2 regions of the Actinotalea sp. genome follow, and region 2 is predicted to be linked to the other one. Evidence: riboswitches for the same ligand, from Rfam matches in the RefSeq annotation. Region 2 holds a riboswitch; the other holds the start of a gene.
What was found. Region 2 has a riboswitch for ZMP and ZTP ahead of glyA (serine hydroxymethyltransferase). Riboswitches for the same ligand answer to the same signal wherever they lie in the genome.
Positions count from the first base shown of each region.

Region 1 (8,940 bases), on a different contig from region 2:
CTACTTCTCCGTGCTGCTGGACCGCGCCGAGCGCCGCTACCTGGCGATGTGCTCCGTCGAGGGAGGCATGGAGATCGAGCAGCTCGCCGTCGAGCGCCCCGACGCGCTCGCCAGGGTCGCGGTGGACCCCATCGTCGGCATCGACGCGGCCAAGGCGGCCGAGATCGTCGCCGCAGCCGGCTTCGCGGCCGACGTCGCGCCGCAGGTCGCCGAGGTCATCCAGAAGCTCTGGACGGTGTACCGCGAGGAGGACGCCACCCTCGTCGAGGTCAACCCGCTGGTCCGGACCACCGACGGCGCCGTCGTCGCCCTGGACGGCAAGGTCACGCTCGACGAGAACGCGGGCTTCCGCCACCCCGACCACGCCGAGCTCGAGGACACCGCCGCCGCCGACCCGCTCGAGGCGCGGGCCAAGGACGCGGACCTCAACTACGTCAAGCTCGACGGCTCCGTGGGCGTCATCGGCAACGGTGCGGGGCTCGTCATGAGCACGCTCGACGTCGTCGCGTACGCGGGCGAGGCGCACGGCGGGGTCAAGCCGGCCAACTTCCTCGACATCGGCGGCGGCGCCTCGGCGTCGGTCATGGCCGCCGGGCTGGACATCATCCTGTCCGACCCCCAGGTGCACGCCGTCTTCGTCAACGTCTTCGGCGGGATCACCGCGTGCGACGCCGTCGCCAACGGCATCGTCGCGGCGCTGGACATCCTCGGCGACCACGCGACCAAGCCGCTGGTGGTGCGCCTCGACGGCAACAACGTCGCCGAGGGTCGCGCGATCCTCGCCGCGGCCGCCCACCCGCTGGTCACCCTGGCGGACACGATGGACGGCGGGGCCGACGAGGCCGCGCGCCTCGCGCACGCCGCCACCGCCGCACCGTGACCGTCCCAGCCGCCTGACCGACCCGACCGGAGAAACGAACCACCATGGCGATCTTCCTCACCGAGGCCTCCCGGGTCATCGTCCAGGGCATGACGGGCGCCGAGGGCACCAAGCACACCACCCGGATGCTCGCGGGGGGGACCGCCGTCGTCGGCGGCGTCAACCCGCGCAAGGCCGGCACGAGCGTCACCTTCCCCGGGCCGGACGGCGAGGTCGCCGTGCCGGTGTTCGGCACGGTCGCCGAGGCGATGGCCGCGACCGGGGCGGACGTGTCCGTGGTCTTCGTTCCGCCCGCGCACACCAAGGGCGCCGTGCTCGAGGCGATCGAGGCGCGCATCCCGCTGGTCGTCATCATCACCGAGGGCGTCCCGGTGGCGGACACGGCCGAGTTCTTCACCGCGGCGCAGGCGGCCGGGGTGCGGCTCATCGGCCCCAACTGCCCGGGCATCATCAGCCCCGGCCGGTCGAACGTCGGGATCATCCCGGCGGACATCTCGGGTGCGGGCCGGGTGGGCCTCGTCTCCAAGTCCGGGACCCTGACCTACCAGATGATGTACGAGCTGCGGGACTTCGGGTTCTCGACCGCGATCGGCATCGGTGGCGACCCGATCATCGGGACCACCCACATCGACGCCCTCGCGGCCTTCGAGGCCGACCCCGACACGGACGCGATCGTCATGATCGGCGAGATCGGCGGTGACGCCGAGGAGCGCGCGGCGGCGTTCATCGCCGAGCACGTCACCAAGCCCGTCGTGGGCTACGTCGCGGGCTTCACCGCCCCCGAGGGCAAGACGATGGGCCACGCGGGCGCCATCGTCTCCGGGTCATCGGGCACGGCCCAGGCCAAGAAGGAGGCCCTCGAGGCCGCCGGCGTGGCCGTGGGCAAGACCCCGTCGGAGACCGCTGCGCTCATGCGGGCGATCCTGTCGGCCTGACCCGCTGAGCCGGGCGGCCCCCCGCCGACCGTCGGCCGACCCTCGGCCGACTCCCCGCCGCCCCTCGGCGCGGCGAGACCGGGTCGGTCGCCGACGCCAGGGACGATGGCCGGGTGAGTCGTCCGCCCGTGCCCCCCGCCCGCGCAGCCACGCGCCCGCGCACGGCGGCGACCGGTCGCGGGACCCCGCCCGCGGCGCCGGCGCCCCGCGCCGCGGGAGCGCTCGTCGAGCGCTGGCGCGACGTCGTCGACCGCGGCCGTGCCCGTGCCGGTGGCCTGCTGCGGCGGTCCCCGTCGGGACCCGGTCGCCCTGGCCGGGCTGGCGGTGCGACGGACGGCGCGCCCCGGTGGGTCTCCGGGCTGCTCGCGGGCGCCCAGGCGGCGCTGCTCTCGTTCCTCGTCGTCGTCGTCCCGACCATGGCCGCGTACGTCGCGACGTCGGCCGACCCGGCCAACGCCGAGATCGGCTGGCCGCGCTCCGTGGCCGTCGGCGCCGTGCTGTGGCTGCTCGGCCACGGCGCGTCGGTCGACGCGGGCGGGGGGAGCGTCACGCTCGTGCCGCTCGGGATGACGGTGCTCGCGGTGTTCACCGCCGCCGCCTCGGCGCGGCGGACCGCCCGCCCCACCCGCTCCGCGTGGCTCGCGGGCATCGGCGGCTACCTGGCCATGGTGGGCGTCGTGGCGCTCGGCGTCGGCCCCGCCGGTCCGCTCGGTGCTGGCCCGGGTGCGGTGGTGCGCCTGGTGGTCGGCGCGGGGCTGGTCGCGGCCGTGGGCCTGGGCAGCGGCATGATCGCGGCCCGGGCGCTGCGCGAGGCGACCCGGCCCGCCTGGTCGCGCCTCCCGGCGATCGCGCGCGTGGGCGGGACCGCTGGCGCGATCGCCGCGTCGTCGCTCCTCGCCGTCGCCGCGCTCGTCACGGCCGCCTGGGTGCTGATGGGCCGCGCCGCGACCGGGGACGTGGTGGCGGCGCTCGGCCTGGACGTGTTCGGCGGCGCCGTCCTGGCGGTCGGCCAGCTCGCGCTGCTGCCGAACCTCGTGGGCTGGTCCGTGGCCTGGTTGGCCGGCCCCGGCTTCGCGGTCGGCGCGGGGACCGTGTGGTCGCCCGGCCACGTCGTCGGCGGCCCGCTGCCGGCGCTCCCGCTGCTCGGCGCGCTGCCTCCCGAGGGCGCCGAGGGCGGCGCGGCACGCTGGGCGCCCCTGCTCGTGGTGCTCTGCGGCGCGCTGGCCGGCTGGTGGCTGCATCGCACGCTGCGCACGTCGCGCGTCTGGGAGGCGCCGCTCGCAGCCCTGCTCGCCGGCGTCACGGCGGGCACCCTGGCCGCGGTCGCCACGGCGCTGTCGGGCGGCTCGGCCGGGCCGGGGCGACTTGCCGTCGTCGGCGGGTCGGTGGCGCTCGTGGGACTCGCCGTCGCCGGGCTGGTGCTCGCCGGGGCCTTCCTCGTCGCGGTGCCGGGCGACCCGGTGGTCCGCGGGGGCGTGCGCCGCGCGTCCCGGTCGGCCTGGGCCGCGATCCGTGGGACGACGTCGCACGGCTGACCGGCCGCGGGCCGACCGGCGGGTCCGTCATCCCCCCGCGGGCGGGGTGGTGTCCAGGCGGTCGCGCAGGGCGTCGTCGAACTGGGTCTGGCAGGCCTGGGTGGCCGAGATCGTCAGGGCGTCGCGCTGGCACTCCTGCAGCTGCATCTGGAGCGGCCACAGTGCCAGCGCGGTGGTCAACGACAGCGCGAGCAGCGCCGCGAGCCCGAGCCCCACGCCCAGGGCCGGTGCCAGCGTGCCGCGCACCCGGAGCCGGATGACGGTGACCATCGCGCGCACCCCGACCACGAGGGCAGCCAGCGTGAGGACGAGGGCGATGACCTGCCACGGCAGGAGGAGGCTCGACGTGGCCAGCGCGGCGAGCAGCAGCAGCGCGAAGTGCAGCACCTGGCGGGTGGCCGCACGCAGTGCCACCGGGTCCGGCGGCGGGGGGTCGGGCGTCGGGGGGCGGTCGGGGTGCCGGGCGGGCTCGTGCCGGTGCGCGTCCTCCGGGCGGTCGACCGGTCGTGGCGCACCGTCGCGACCGCGCTGCGGCGGTGCGTAGGGGTTGGTCACGGTGCTCCTCGGGTCCAGCGGGCTGCGCGCCGCGTCGTCGCCAGTGTCCCACCCCGGACCGTCGGTGCCCCCGTCGCGGCCACGGGCTAGGGTCGGCCCGTGCCCGCCTCGCCGCCCTCGCCCGACGCCCAGCCGCCCCGCCCACGGCCCGCCGTCGTGCCCAGCCCGGCGCGCGTCGTCGTGCTGCTCTCCGGCGCCGGCTCCACCCTCGCCGCTCTCCTCGCGGCCCAGGCCGCGCCGGGATTCCCGGCCCGCGTGGTCGCCGTCGTGAGCGACACCCCGGCGGCCGGCGGGCTCGAGGTGGCCCGCGGCGCCGGCGTGCCCACGGTCGTCGTCGCGCCCGGCGACTTCGCAGACCGCGCGGTGTGGGACGCGGCGCTCGCGCAGGCCGTGGGCGTCGTCGACCCCGCGTGGGTGGTCTGCGCCGGCTTCATGCGGATCCTCGGCCCGGCCTTCCTCGCCCGGCACGGCGGCCGTGTGCTCAACACCCACCCGGCCCTGCTGCCGTCCTTCCCCGGCGCCCATGCGGTGCGCGACGCCCTGGCGCACGGCGTGCGGGTCACGGGCTGCACGGTCCACCTGGTCGACGAGGGCGTCGACACCGGCCCGATCCTCGCGCAGGCCGCCGTCCAGGTGCACGACGGCGACGACGAGGCGGCGCTGCACAAGCGCATCAAGGTTGTCGAGCGCGACCTGCTCGTCGACGTCGTCGCACGGGCCGTGCGCGGCGGGATCGTCCTCGAGCACGGCCGCGCGCGGCTCGTCGACCCCGGCTGACCCCCCGCGGTCGGTCGGCCGAGGGCCCCCGTCGGTGTGTCCGACGGTTGGCTAGGGTGGCGAGGAGCCGGCACCGCCGCCGGTGACGAGCGCGGGGGGAGACATGGCCGATCCGACGGTCCTGGTACCGGCGTCGTTCGACCTCCTGTGGTCGGCGGGGCTCGTCGCCATCGGCATCGGGGCGGTGGTGGTCGTCGTCCTCGTCGTGCGCAGCACCGGCCGCCTCGTCCGGCACGGGATCGACCCGACGACGGTGGACGCCGAGCTGGCCGCGCGCCTGCTGCAGAGCCAGGCGCTCGCACCGGCCCGGGGGGGGCACGGGGGCAGCGGCCGCGGTCCGCAGCGTCGAGGAGCGGCTCGCCGAGCTCGACGCGCTGCACGCCCGCGGCGTGATCAGCGAGGACGAGCGGGCCGCGGCCAGGGCGCGGGTCCTGGCGGACCTCTGAGCCGGCCAGCCCTCGGCTAGACTCGCCCCGGCCGTGACTGGCGTGAGGTGGGTCCAACCACCGGGGAGCGGCCGCAGTTCCCTGCCGTGCACCGTCCGCCTGGGTGCCTGGGTGCCGACCGAGCCCCCGCGGGCACCGCGTGGGCTGTGCCGCCCCAGCACGAGCACGCACGAGCACGCACGAGCCAGGAGATGTCATGACGTCGAGCCAGCCGACCCCCGCCCCGATCGCCCCCGACGCGCGCCGCCCGATCCGTCGCGCGCTGCTCAGCGTCTACGACAAGACGGGCCTCGTCGGCCTCGCGACCGCGCTGCACGGTGCGGGCGTGGAGCTCGTCTCCACCGGCTCCACCGCCGCCACGATCGCCGCCGCCGGGGTGCCCGTCACGCCCGTCGAGCAGCTGACGGGCTTCCCCGAGTGCCTCGAGGGCAGGGTCAAGACGCTGCACCCGCACGTGCACGCCGGGATCCTCGCGGACCTGCGCAAGCCCGACCACGCCGCGCAGCTCGCCGAGCTGGGCGTCGAGCCGTTCGAGCTCGTCGTCGTCAACCTCTACCCGTTCGCCGCGACCGTCGCCTCGGGCGCCGGCCAGGACGAGGTCGTCGAGCAGATCGACATCGGCGGGCCGTCGATGGTCCGCGCCGCGGCCAAGAACCACCCCAGCGTCGCCGTCGTCGTGGACCCCGCGGGGTACGACGGCGTCGTCGCTGCCGTCGCGCAGGGTGGGTTCACGCTCGACCAGCGCCGGGCGCTCGCCGCGGCGGCGTTCGTGCACACGGCAACCTACGACGTCGCCGTCGCGTCCTGGATGGGCAACGTGCTGGCGCCGACCGACGCCGTCGACGGCGTCTCGACCGGCTTCCCGGCGTGGGTGGGCGGCACGTGGGACCGCACGGCCGTGCTGCGCTACGGCGAGAACCCGCACCAGAGCGCCGCGCTCTACACGAACGGCTACCGGCCCTCCGGCCTCGCCACGGCCACCCAGCTGCACGGCAAGGAGATGAGCTACAACAACTACGTCGACGCCGACGCCGCCTGGCGCGCCGCGCACGACCACGACGCCCCCGCCGTCGCGATCATCAAGCACGCCAACCCGTGCGGCATCGCCGTGGGTGTCGACGTCGCCCAGGCGCACGCCCGGGCCCACGCGTGCGACCCGGTCTCGGCGTTCGGCGGCGTCATCGCGACCAACCGGCCGCTGAGCGTCGCGGCGGCCGAGCAGATCGCGCCGGTCTTCACCGAGGTGGTCCTGGCACCCGACTTCGAGCCCGGCGCCCTCGAGGTGCTCGCCGCGAAGAAGAACGTCCGCGTGCTGCGGGTCGCCGCACCCACGGCCTCCGGCGTGGAGATGCGCCCCATCAGCGGCGGGATGCTGCTGCAGCAGCGCGACGGGATCGACGCCGTGGTCGACGGCGGCGGCGACGCGGCGGCGGCATGGACCCTGGCCTCGGGCGAGCCGGCCGACGCCGCGACGCTGGCGGACCTCGCGTTCGCCTGGCGCGCGGTGCGCGCCGTGAAGTCCAACGCGATCCTCCTGGCGCACGACGGCGCCTCGGTCGGCGTGGGCATGGGCCAGGTGAACCGGGTCGACTCCTGCCGGCTCGCGGTCGAGCGGGCCAACACGGGCGACGTCGAGCGGGCGCGCGGTGCGGTCGCGGCGTCGGACGCCTTCTTCCCGTTCGCCGACGGCCTGCAGGTGCTGCTCGACGCGGGGGTGCGGGCCGTCGTCCAGCCGGGCGGGTCCGTGCGGGACGCCGAGGTGGTGGCGGCCGCCCAGGCCGCCGGCGTGACGATGTACCTCACGGGCACGCGGCACTTCGCCCACTGAGGGCGGTGCAGATCGGGCCCAGCAGTCCGCACGGGTCAGTCGGACGACAGCTCCCTGCGCATGATCCAGCGCTCGCGGTGCCCGCTGTGGGCGGTGGTGGGGCCCGCCCGGTGGAACCCGTGGGCCTCGAACAGCTCGACCGTCCCGACGTACCCGGAGATGACGTCGACCCTGGTTCCGGCACTCTCGACGGGGTAGCCCTCGATCACCTCGGCGCCGTGCGCGGCGGCGTGCCCGACGGCGGCGTCGAGCAGCACGTGCATGAGCCCGCGACCGCGATGGCCGGGTCGCACGACGAAGCAGACGGCGCTCCAGGCGTCGCGGTCGTCGAGGAACGGGATGGTGCGCGAGGCCATCAGCCGGCGGTACGTGCTGCGGGGGGCGACGGAGCACCAGCCCGCGACGTCGCCGTCGACGTACGCGAGGACGCCTGGACCCGGCTCTGCGGCGCACAGGCCACGCAGGAAGGCCGGGCGCTCGAGGTTGGGCACGCGGGAGTCGCGGTAGCTCATGCACCAGCAGCCGCCGGCGTCGGGCCGCTTCGTCCCGACGACCGCGGCGACGTCGTCGAAGCGCCCGACGGCGGAGCGGGTCTCGGTCATCGCCCCACGCTAGCCAGCCGCTCGGCGTGCCGCAGGCCGGGTCTCAGCGCGGCGCGCGATCCGCGCCGTCCGCCGCGGCCCGGTGCAGCCCGTCGAGGAGCAGGTCGAGGGTGAACTCGAACTCGTCCTGGCTGTCGCACCAGCCGAGCGGGTCCTCCTCGTGGTCGTGCACCTCGGCCGCGACCATCGCGGTGAGGTGGGGCAGCGCGGCGGCCATCGCGACGAGCTCGGCCTCGGCGGCCTCCTCGTCCATCGTGCCGCCGTCGGCAGCGGGGGTGAACAGCTCCTGGGTGAAGCCCAGCACCATCGTGCCGAGCGCGTGGATGCCACGGTGGGCGAGGTGGTAGCTGAGGCCCCCGGTGACCATGGTCGCGAGGATCGCCTCGTAGTACGCGTACAGGCCAGGCGGAAGGCTCGCGCGGGTGCCGAGCAGCCCGGGTGCCCAGCGGTGACGCACCATGACCTCGCGGGCGGCGAGGCAGCGGTGCCGCAGGGCGGAGCGCCAGTCGTCGTCCCGCGCGGCGCGAGCGTCGACCGCCGCGGTGATCTCACCGAGCACGGCCTCGGCGAGCCCGTCGAGGAGCCCTTCCTTGCCCGGAACGTGGTGGTAGAGCGACATCGCCTCGACGCCGACGTCGGTGGCCAGCCGGCGCATGGTGACCGCCGGCAGGCCCTCGTCGTCGGCCAGCCGCATCGCGGCCGCCAGCACGCGCTCGCGGCTCAGGGGCGTGCGTACCGCGCGTTCGGTCATCGGCGTCTCCTCTTCCCCTCTTGCGCTACCTTACAACGTATGGCAGCCTTACGGCGTAAGAGATCCTTACGCCGTAAGGTCACGACAGGAGAGCGACATGACCACCTCGACCACCACCCACGTCCCTGCCACCGACGTCACCGACGTCACCGACGCAGCGGTCGCCGCAGCCATCGGGCAGCAGCCGGTCACCCCGGAGCTCGTCCGCACGGCGCGCACGACCGGGCTGCTCTACCTCGGCCTGGCCGTCACCGGCATGCTGAGCTTCCTCATGATCCGCAACCAGGTCTTCGTCGCCGACGACCCGGCGCAGACGCTGGCGAACCTGGTGGAGCAGCCATGGCTCGCGCGCGCCGGCATCGCCGTCGAGCTGGGCGTCGTGCTGACCCAGGCCCTGGTCGCGGTGTGGTTCTACCGCCTGTTCCGCAGCGTCAGCTCCGTCGCCGCCGGGGCGATCGCCGCGTTCGGCCTGGTCAACGCGGTGGCGATCCTGGGCAGCGCCGCGCTCCTCGCCACGGCGCTCGACGTCGGCGCGGACCCCGCGCTGGCCGCGGCTGGCGGGGCCGCCGCGACCACCCAGCTGCTGTACGTCATCAGCGGTCACCTCTGGGCGGCCGGCGGACTGTTCTTC
Region 1 is NZ_DAORSQ010000039.1:10,298-19,237, forward strand. It holds gene sucC (ADP-forming succinate--CoA ligase subunit beta) at 1-880, shown strand, start outside; gene sucD (succinate--CoA ligase subunit alpha) at 925-1,815, shown strand; gene PKY62_RS06225 (cell division protein PerM) at 1,929-3,350, shown strand; gene PKY62_RS06230 (hypothetical protein) at 3,378-3,905, opposite strand; gene purN (phosphoribosylglycinamide formyltransferase) at 4,062-4,682, shown strand; ZMP/ZTP riboswitch at 5,152-5,240, shown strand; gene purH (bifunctional phosphoribosylaminoimidazolecarboxamide formyltransferase/IMP cyclohydrolase) at 5,325-6,956, shown strand; gene PKY62_RS06245 (GNAT family N-acetyltransferase) at 6,992-7,558, opposite strand; gene PKY62_RS06250 (TetR/AcrR family transcriptional regulator) at 7,602-8,309, opposite strand; gene PKY62_RS06255 (DUF4386 domain-containing protein) at 8,407-8,940, shown strand, end outside.
Region 1: it holds a riboswitch for ZMP and ZTP, as region 2 does, so the genes downstream of both, purH (bifunctional phosphoribosylaminoimidazolecarboxamide formyltransferase/IMP cyclohydrolase) here and glyA (serine hydroxymethyltransferase) in region 2, are expected to answer to the same signal.

Region 2 (8,940 bases):
GGCCAGCTCGGCCTTGACCGCGGCGGCCGTGGCCGTCCCGTCGAGGATCCGTGCGGTCACTGCGCCAGGCCCGGGTAGAGCGGGAAGTCGTCCACGAGACGCGCGACGCGGGCGCGCAGGGCGTCCAGGTCCGCACCGCGGCCCGCGATGAGCGCCGTGGCGATGATGTCAGCGACCTCGGTGAACTCGGTGTCGCCGAACCCGCGGGTGGCCAGCGCCGGCGTGCCGATCCGCAGGCCGGACGTCACGCGGGGCGGGCGAGGGTCGAACGGCACCGCGTTGCGGTTGACGGTGATCCCTGCGGAGTGGAGCAGGTCCTCGGCCTGCTGGCCGTCGAGGTTCGAGGCCCGCAGGTCCACCAGCACGAGGTGCACGTCCGTGCCGCCCGTGAGCACCGAGACCCCCGCCGCGGCGACGTCGGGCGCGGACAGCCGCTCGGCGAGGATCCGCGCGCCGTCGAGCGTGCGCTGCTGGCGGGCCCTGAAGTCCTCGGTGCCCGCGATCTTGAAGGAGACCGCTTTGGCCGCGATGACGTGCATGAGCGGGCCGCCCTGCTGGCCCGGGAACACCGCGGAGTCGATCTTCTTGGCGTACTCCTCGCGGGACAGGATGAACCCGGAGCGCGGGCCGCCGATCGTCTTGTGGACGGTCGAGGAGACGACGTCGGCGTGCGGCACGGGGCTGGGGTGCAGCCCCGCTGCGACGAGGCCGGCGAAGTGCGCCATGTCCACCCAGAGCTTGGCGCCGACCTCGTCCGCGATGGAGCGGAAGGCCGCGAAGTCCAGGTGGCGCGGATAGGCGGACCAGCCGGCGATGATCACCTGCGGGCGGTGCTCGAGCGCCTGCCGGCGCACGACGTCCATGTCGACGAGGAACGTGTCGGGGTCCACCCCGTAGGCGCCGACCCCGTAGAGCCGACCCGAGAAGTTGATCTTCATGCCGTGCGTGAGGTGGCCGCCGTGCGCGAGCTCGAGGCCCAGGATGCGGTCGCCGGCGCTGATCAGCGCGTGCAGCACCGCGGCGTTCGCCGTGGCACCCGAGTGGGGCTGGACGTTGGCGTGCTCGGCGCCGAAGAGCTCCTTGGCGCGCGCGATCGCCAGGGTCTCGGCCACGTCGACCTGCTCGCAGCCGCCGTAGTAGCGCCTGCCCGGGTAGCCCTCGGCGTACTTGTTGGTGAGCACGGACCCCTGGGCCTGCAGGACGGCGCGCGGCACGAAGTTCTCGCTGGCGATCATCTCGAGCGTCCCGCGCTGGCGCGCGAGCTCGCCGTCCAGGACCGCGGAGATCTCCGGGTCCAGCTCGGCCAGGGACTGGTTCATCACGTCGGAGCTCATGGCTCTCCTCGCCTCAGCAGTGTGCGTGGGGACCCCGGATCTGTCCGGGCACGCACACGGTCGTGTGGTGACCCGGGGCCCAGGCGTACGACCCGAAGTCTGCTGCGGTGCCTCTCGGCCGTCGCTCCCCGGTGGTGACCCACCCGTTCGCCAGTCGCGACGGGGCAAGCCTAGCAAGCCCCGGCGACTGCCTCAGGCCTGGGGGGCTGCGACCTCGTCGACCTCGTCCGCGACGTCGTCGTCGTCCTCCGGCCCGTCGCCGAGGATCTTGCGCAGGTACGCGTAGGTCAGCGCGCCGGCCGCCTCGTCGTACTCGTGCTGGTAGCCGTGCTTGGTGTACATCGCCAGGTTCTGCAGCGAGTCGCGACCGGTGAAGACCCACACCTCGGACGTGTCCGGCGGCAGGTACGGCGGGACGCCCAGCAGCAGGCGCGTGCCGATGCCCATGTGCTGCAGGTCGGGGACCACCGCCAGCCGGCCGAGCGTGGCCTTGCTGCCCTCGATGCCCACCCGGATGGACCCGACGAGCCGGTGCCCGATCCAGGCGCCGAGGGTCACGACGGCCTCGTCGGCGAGGTCGGCCCGCAGCTCCTCGAGGGTCTGCGTCAGCGGGGGGATGTTCGGGTCCCCGTACAGCTGGGCCTCGGTGACGAACGCGGCCCTCCGCACCGTCAGCAGCTCGCCTGCCGCATCGTCGCCGACGACGTCGATCCTCACCTCAGGGGCGCTCATGGGTCCATGGTGGCACCCCGCGGCGCACCCGTGCGAGGGACGCCCCGCCGGCGAGACGCCGCGAGCGGGTGATCTTCCGGCCCGGACGAGTAGCCTCAGCCCTCGTGACCGACGCGACGACGGCGAACCCGCACGCCCCCACCCACTGGGTGCTGTCCCTGTCCTGCCCCGACCGGCCGGGCATCGTGCACGCCGTCGCCGGGCTCCTGGCGAGCCACGGCGGCAACATCACCGAGTCCCAGCAGTTCGGCGACCCGCTGTCCGGCCTGTTCTTCATGCGCGTGCAGGTCGAGTCCCTCGCATCCCGCGCGGAGCTGGACGAGGCGCTCGGGGCCCTGGCAGAGCAGTTCGACATGTCGTGGCAGCTCGACGTCGTCGGGCGCCGCATGCGCACGCTCGTCATGGTCTCCAGCGCGGCCCACTGCCTGCACGACCTGCTGTTCCGCCAGCAGTCCGAGGGGCTGCCGCTGGACATCGTCGCGGTGGTCTCCAACCACACGGCGCTGGCCGGCGTCGCGGAGTTCTACGGGATCGACTTCCACCACGTGCCGGTCACGCGGGACACCAAGTCCGCGGCCGAGGCGCGGCTGCTCGCGCTGGTCGACGAGCTCGACGTCGAGCTGGTGGTGCTGGCGCGCTACATGCAGATCCTCTCGGACGACCTGTGCCGCACGCTCACCGGCAAGGTCATCAACATCCACCACTCGTTCCTGCCCAGCTTCAAGGGGGCCCGCCCCTACGCCCAGGCGCACGACCGCGGCGTCAAGCTCATCGGCGCGACCGCGCACTACGTCACGGGCGACCTCGACGAGGGCCCGATCATCGAGCAGGACGTCGAGCGCGTGGACCACTCGCGCAAGGTCGAGGACCTCGTCGCGCTGGGCCAGGACGTCGAGCGCAGGGCGCTGGCCCGCGCGGTCCGCTGGCACGCCGAGCACCGCGTGCTGCTCGACGGGCGCCGCACCATCGTCTTCCGCTGACCCCTCCTCCGACCCGGTTCTCCGCGGTTCTCGGTCGCCAGACGACCGAGAACCGCCGAGAACCGGCGATCGGCCGCAGGGGCGAGCGGGGGACGTCGGCCCTCAGCGGGCCGGGCTCTGGCGGGTGCGGCGGGCCACCGAGTCCAGGGTCACCGCGAGCGCGAGCACCATGCCCGTGACGATGTAGCGCAACGACGCGTCGAGGTTGAGCAGGGTCAGCCCGCTGGAGATCGAGCCGATGACCAGCACCCCGAGCACCGCCGACCACGCGCTGCCGCGCCCACCGAACAGGCTGGTGCCGCCGATGACGGCCGCGGCGATCGCGGTGAGGTTGGTGTCCGAGCCGCCGGTGCCCTGGTTGGCCGCGGCCAGCCGGCCCACCGAGAGCACCCCGCCGAGGGCTGCCAGTGCCGCGCACGCGACGAAGACGCTGACGTACACGCGGCGCACCGCGAAGCCCGCCCGGTGCGCCGAGCCGACGTTGGACCCCACGGCCCGCACCGAGCGTCCCCACCGCGTGCGCCGCAGCAGCAGGTCCGCGGCGACCACGAGCGCGATGAACAGCGCGAACGACGCGCCGATCCCGCGGTCGAGGTTGAGGTACCACGTGGGCACCAGGAGCGCGACGGCGAGCAGACCGGTGCGCAGCCCGACGGCGGCGAGCGTCGCGGCGGGCAGGTCGACCGCCTCGCGCCGGTGCCGCTCGACCAGGCGCGCCGCGGCGTAGGCGGCGAGCACCAGCCCGACGACGCCGTACGCGACCGCGTCGGGCAGGAAGGACTGCTGGGAGAACCGCACGAGCCACGACTCGTACGGCAGCGTGATCGACCCGGTGCTGCCGAGCACGCGGACCTGCAGGCCGAGCACCACGAGCAGCCCCGCAAGGGTGAGCACGAAGCTCGGCACGCCCAGCCGCGTGAAGAGCCAGCCGTAGACCCCGCCGACAGCCGCGCCCAGCACGACGGCGGCGAGGACGGCGACCGCGAGCGGCCAGCCCTGCTGCACCGAGCCCACCGCCACGACGGCAGCAGCGAGCCCGCTCACCGCGCCGACCGACAGGTCGATCTGCCCCACGAGCAGCACGAGCACGATGCCCAGGGTGATCACCCCGGTGGTCGCCGACTGCAGGGTGAGGTTGACGAGGTTGTCGGCCGACAGGAAGTTGGGGTTGGCCGCCTGGAACACCAGCGCGAGCACGCCCAGGGCGACGACCACCGGCGCGGAGCCGAGGTCCCGGTCCCGCCAGCGGCCCCACGGCGTGCCGCCGTGCCGCCACGAGGCCTGCTCGCGCACCGCACGGTCCCCGCCGGCGGGCATCGGGTCACCCAGGTTCATGACGACTCCCCTCGGTGACGCTCGGGTCGGGACGGGCCGGCACCGGTGATGGCCGCGATGATGTCCTCGTAGCTGGCGAGGTTGGCGTCGAAGTCGCCGTTGACCCGCCCGCGGCGCAGCACGACGACGCGGTCCGCGACCGCCTGGACGTCGCTCATGTTGTGGCTCACCATGACCACGCCGTAGCCGCTGTCGCGCACGCGCTCGACGAGGTTGAGCACCTCGGCGGTCTGGGTCACCCCGAGGGCCGCCGTCGGCTCGTCCAGGACGAGCACCCTGGGCTCGCCGAGCAGGGCACGGGCGATCGCGACCGCCTGGCGCTGCCCGCCGGAGAGCGTGGCGACGGGTGCCCGCACCGACGGCACGCGCACCGCGAGCTGGGCCAGGAGGTGCCAGGCCTCGCGCTCCATCGCGACCTCGTCCAGGGCCGGCCCGCGGCGCAGCTCCTGCCCGAGGAAGAGGTTCTCCACGACGTCGAGGTCCTCGCACAGGGCGAGGTCCTGGAACACGGTCGCGATCCCCAGGCCGCGGGCCAGGCCGGGCGACGTGAGCTGCATCTCGCGACCCTCGACCACCACCTCGCCCGCGTCGGGCACCAGCACGCCGGCGAGCACGCCGACGAGCGTCGACTTGCCCGCCCCGTTGTCCCCGACCACCGCGACCACCTCGCGCGCGTGCACGTCGAGGTCGACGTCCACGAGCGCGCGCACGGCCCCGAAGCTGTGGGTGATCCCGCGCAGCGAGATCACCGGTGCCGGTCCTGCCTCGTTCATCCCTGATCCTCCGTCCCGACCAGGCCGAGCTCACGGCAGGCCGCCGTGTACGGCTCCACGCAGATCTCGGCGGCGCTGTGCACGCCGCCGCCGACGATCACCTCGGCGACCCGCTCGCGGGTCACCGCCACCGGGGCGAGCAGCACCGAGGGGATGCCCTGGACCTCGACGGTCGCCGCGGGCACCTCCCCGCGCAGGATCCGCACCGACAGCTCCGCCGCGGTGCGCGCCTGCTGGCTGATCGCCTTGTAGACGGTCATGTACTGGTCCCCCGCGACGATCCGCTGGATCGCCGCGAGCTCGGCGTCCTGCCCCGTCACGGGCGGCACCGGGTCGAGCCCGGCGGCGCGCATCGCGGAGATCGCGCCGCCCGCCGTGCCGTCGTTCGCGGCGTAGACGCCGACCACGCGCCCGGCGAACTGGGTGAGCTGGCCCTGCACCCACTCCTGGGCCTTGTCCGGGCTCCAGTCGGGTGTCTCGTGCTCCGCCAGGACCGTCAGCCCCGAGCCCTCCAGGGCGCTGGCCAGGCCCGTGCGCAGGCCCGCGACGTTGGGGTCGGTGCTCGCTCCCTGGACCACGAGGATGCCCTCGCCGGGCTCGGTGGGCCCGACGGCGGCGACGAGCGCCTGCCCCTGGAGCTGTCCGACGCGCACCGGGTCGTACGCCACGAAGAAGTCCAGCGGCGCGTCGGCGATGAACCGGTCGTACGCGATGACCGCGACCCCGCGCTCGGCGGCGGCGGTGACGATGCTCTGCGCCGCCGAGGCGTCGACGGCGCCCAGGACGAGCACCTGGGCGCCCTGGGTGAGCGCGGACTCGGCCTGCTGCTGCTGGCGCGCGGCGTCCTGCCCCGCGTTGGCGTAGAGCACGCGGCACTCGGCGCACCGCTCGGCGACGACCTCCTCGAAGACGGGCCGGTCGATCCCCTCGTACCGGCTGGTCTTCGACTCGGGCAGCAGCAGCGCGATGGTGGGCGCCTGGCTGTCGGCCGGGACGGCGCACGCGGCGAGCGCGAGCACCGTCGCGGCCGTGAGCAGCGTCAGCAGGCGTCTCATGCCCCTCCCCTCGCCCCGTGCGGGGCCCCGACCTCGTAGGTGTCCAGCGCGAGCACCAGCGCCCCCCGCATCTCCGACTGCCCGCCGAAGGCGGCGGCCTCGACCGGCACCGGGCCGGCGTCCGTGACGAGCACGCGCGCGTGCAGCGCCGTGCGCACCGGGTCGAGCAGCAGCTCACCCGCGAGCGCAAGGTCACCGCCGACGACGACGACCTCCGGGTCCAGCAGCGTGCACACGGTCGCGGCGACGCGCCCCAGCCGCTCGCCGGCCTCCGCGATGACGGCCCGGCACGCCGTGTCCCCGACCATCGCCTGCCCGACGACGTCGCGCAGCGTGAGGTGGCCGTGGGTCGGGGCGAGCCGCGCGAGCAGGTGCGCTGCGCCGATGAGCGTCTCGAGGCAGCCGCGGCTGCCGCAGCGGCAGGGCTCACCGTCCTCCTCGACCACGAGGTGCCCGAGCTCGCCTGCCGCTCCGCTGCGCCCGCGGAACACCTGCCCACCGAGCACCAGGCCGAGCCCGACGCCGTGCGAGACGCGCAGGTAGGCGACGTGCTGCCGGCCGCGGGCAGCACCGAGCCGGGCCTCGGCCAGCGCTCCGAGGTTGGCGTCGTTGTCGACGACCACGGGGATGCCGAGCCGCCGCCCGAGCACGTCGGGGATCACCACGCCGCCCCAGCCGCGCAGGATGCCGCCGGCCGAGACCTGCCCGGTGCTGACGTCGATCGGGGCGGGCAGGCCCACGCCCACGGCGAGCACCTCGGAGGGGGCTGCCCCCACGGTCTCGACCATCTCCTCGATCATCAGCGCGACCCGGTCGAGGCTGGAGTCCGCCCGGTGGCCCGGCGGGAGCGGGAGCCGCTGCTCCGCCACGACGCGGTGGGTGACGTCGGCCAGGGCCACGCGCAGCGAGCGCTCGGCCAGGTGGACCCCGGCGACGAGCCCCAGGTTGCGCGCGAGCGTGACCTCCTGCGCGCGGCGGCCCGAGCGCGACGTCGGCGCCGTGTGCAGCACCCCGGCGACCGTCAGCTCCTTGACGATGTTGGAGATGGTCGCGGCGGACAGTCCGGTGACCCCGGCGAGCTCGATCTGCGTGATGGACCCGCGCTGCTGGACCGCGCTCACGATCCTGGCCCTGTTGGCCTCGCGGAGCGACGTCTGGGATCCCGGCGTCGCCCGGTCCTTGGCCACACGCGAGGATAGCGCTCGCGGAGCCGACCTCCCGTGGGATGCTCACCCCCGGTGATCGTCGGGCGGGCATCGTGGCCGGCCGGGAGACGGAGGCGGGCGTGGGAGCAGCGGGGGGCCGGTGGGCCCGGTCGGCGCGTGCCGTGGGCGTCGTCGCCGCGCTGGGTGTCGGCCTCGCCGCGTGCTCTGCCGCACCCGCACCCGCCGAGCCCGCCGAGCAGCGCGTCGAGGTCTTCACCTGGTGGGCCAGCGGCTCGGAGAAGCTGGCCCTCGACGCCCTCGTGCGCGTGTTCGCGGAGCAGCACCCGCAGACCCGCTTCGTCGACGCGGCGGTGGCCGGCGGCGCCGGCTCGGCGGCCAAGGACGTCCTGGCCTCCCGGCTGGCCAACGACGACCCGCCGGACACCTTCCAGGTGCACGGCGGCGCGGAGCTCGCCGAGCACGTGGCCGCCGGTCGCCTGACGGACCTCGAGGACCTCTTCGCGGACCTCGACCTGGCGGCGGACCTGCCGGACGCCGTGCTCGACGCCGTGAGCGTCGACGGCGTGCCCTACGCCGTGCCCTCCAACCTGCACCGGGCCAACGTCCTGTGGGCCAACCCCCAGGTGCTCGCCGACGCGGGCCTCGACCCCGCGGCCGGGTACGCGACGTTCGACGACTGGCTGGCCGCGCTGGCCACGGTCCAGGCCAGTGGCCGCACCCCGCTCGCCGTGGCCTCGACGTGGACGCAGGTGCACCTGCTCGAGCAGGTGCTCCTCGCGCGGCTCGGGCCCGACGGGTACACGGGCCTGTGGGACGGGGGCACGGACCCCGGCTCGCTGGAGGTGACCGCTGCGCTGGCGGACTTCGCCCGGCTCATCGGGTACACCAACGACGACCGCGACGCCCTGGACTGGCAGGACGCAGCCCAGCGCGTCGCCGCCGGCCAGGCGGCGTTCACCGTCATGGGCGACTGGGCGTTCCCCGTCCTGGAGAGCGCTGGCGAGCACCCCACGTGGCGGCCGGTGCCCGGGACCGCTGGCACCTTCGACCTCGTCGTCGACGCGTTCACGCTGCCCGTCGGCGCGCCGAACCCGCAGACGGCCGAGCAGTGGCTGCGCACGGTCGCCTCGACCGACGCGCAGGTGGTCTTCGCCAACGCGAAGGGCGGGCTGCCGGCCACCACCGCCGCGAGCACGTCCGACCTCGGCACCTACCAGCGCGAGGCGCACTTCGCGTTCCGCGCCGATGCCGTCGTGCCGTCGCTCGCGCACGGCAGCGCGATCGGTCCTGCGGAGCTCGCGGCGCTGACCTCGGCCGTAGGCACCTTCACCCGCGGCGAGGCCAGCGTCGCCCAGCTCCAGGCCGCCCTGGTCGAGGCAGCGGGCGGCTGAGCGTGACCTAGCTGATCTGCGCTCCGTGCCCGCCGTGGCCGGGCCGGCGGTGCTGGTCGTCGACCAGCACCGCGACGGTCCGGGCCGGCACCGTGACCGTGCCGGTCGCCACGTCCCAGGTGGTCTGGCGCACCGTGTCGTCCGCCCCGCGGCGCTGCACGGAGGAGAGCGCGT
Region 2 is NZ_DAORSQ010000002.1:7,688-16,627, reverse strand. It holds gene PKY62_RS00465 (bifunctional methylenetetrahydrofolate dehydrogenase/methenyltetrahydrofolate cyclohydrolase) at 1-60, opposite strand, end outside; gene glyA (serine hydroxymethyltransferase) at 57-1,334, opposite strand; ZMP/ZTP riboswitch at 1,405-1,502, opposite strand; gene PKY62_RS00455 (GNAT family N-acetyltransferase) at 1,527-2,066, opposite strand; gene purU (formyltetrahydrofolate deformylase) at 2,171-3,046, shown strand; gene PKY62_RS00445 (sugar ABC transporter permease) at 3,149-4,381, opposite strand; gene PKY62_RS00440 (ATP-binding cassette domain-containing protein) at 4,378-5,154, opposite strand; gene PKY62_RS00435 (sugar ABC transporter substrate-binding protein) at 5,151-6,209, opposite strand; gene PKY62_RS00430 (ROK family transcriptional regulator) at 6,206-7,396, opposite strand; gene PKY62_RS00425 (ABC transporter substrate-binding protein) at 7,495-8,766, shown strand; gene pulA (pullulanase-type alpha-1,6-glucosidase) at 8,774-8,940, opposite strand, start outside.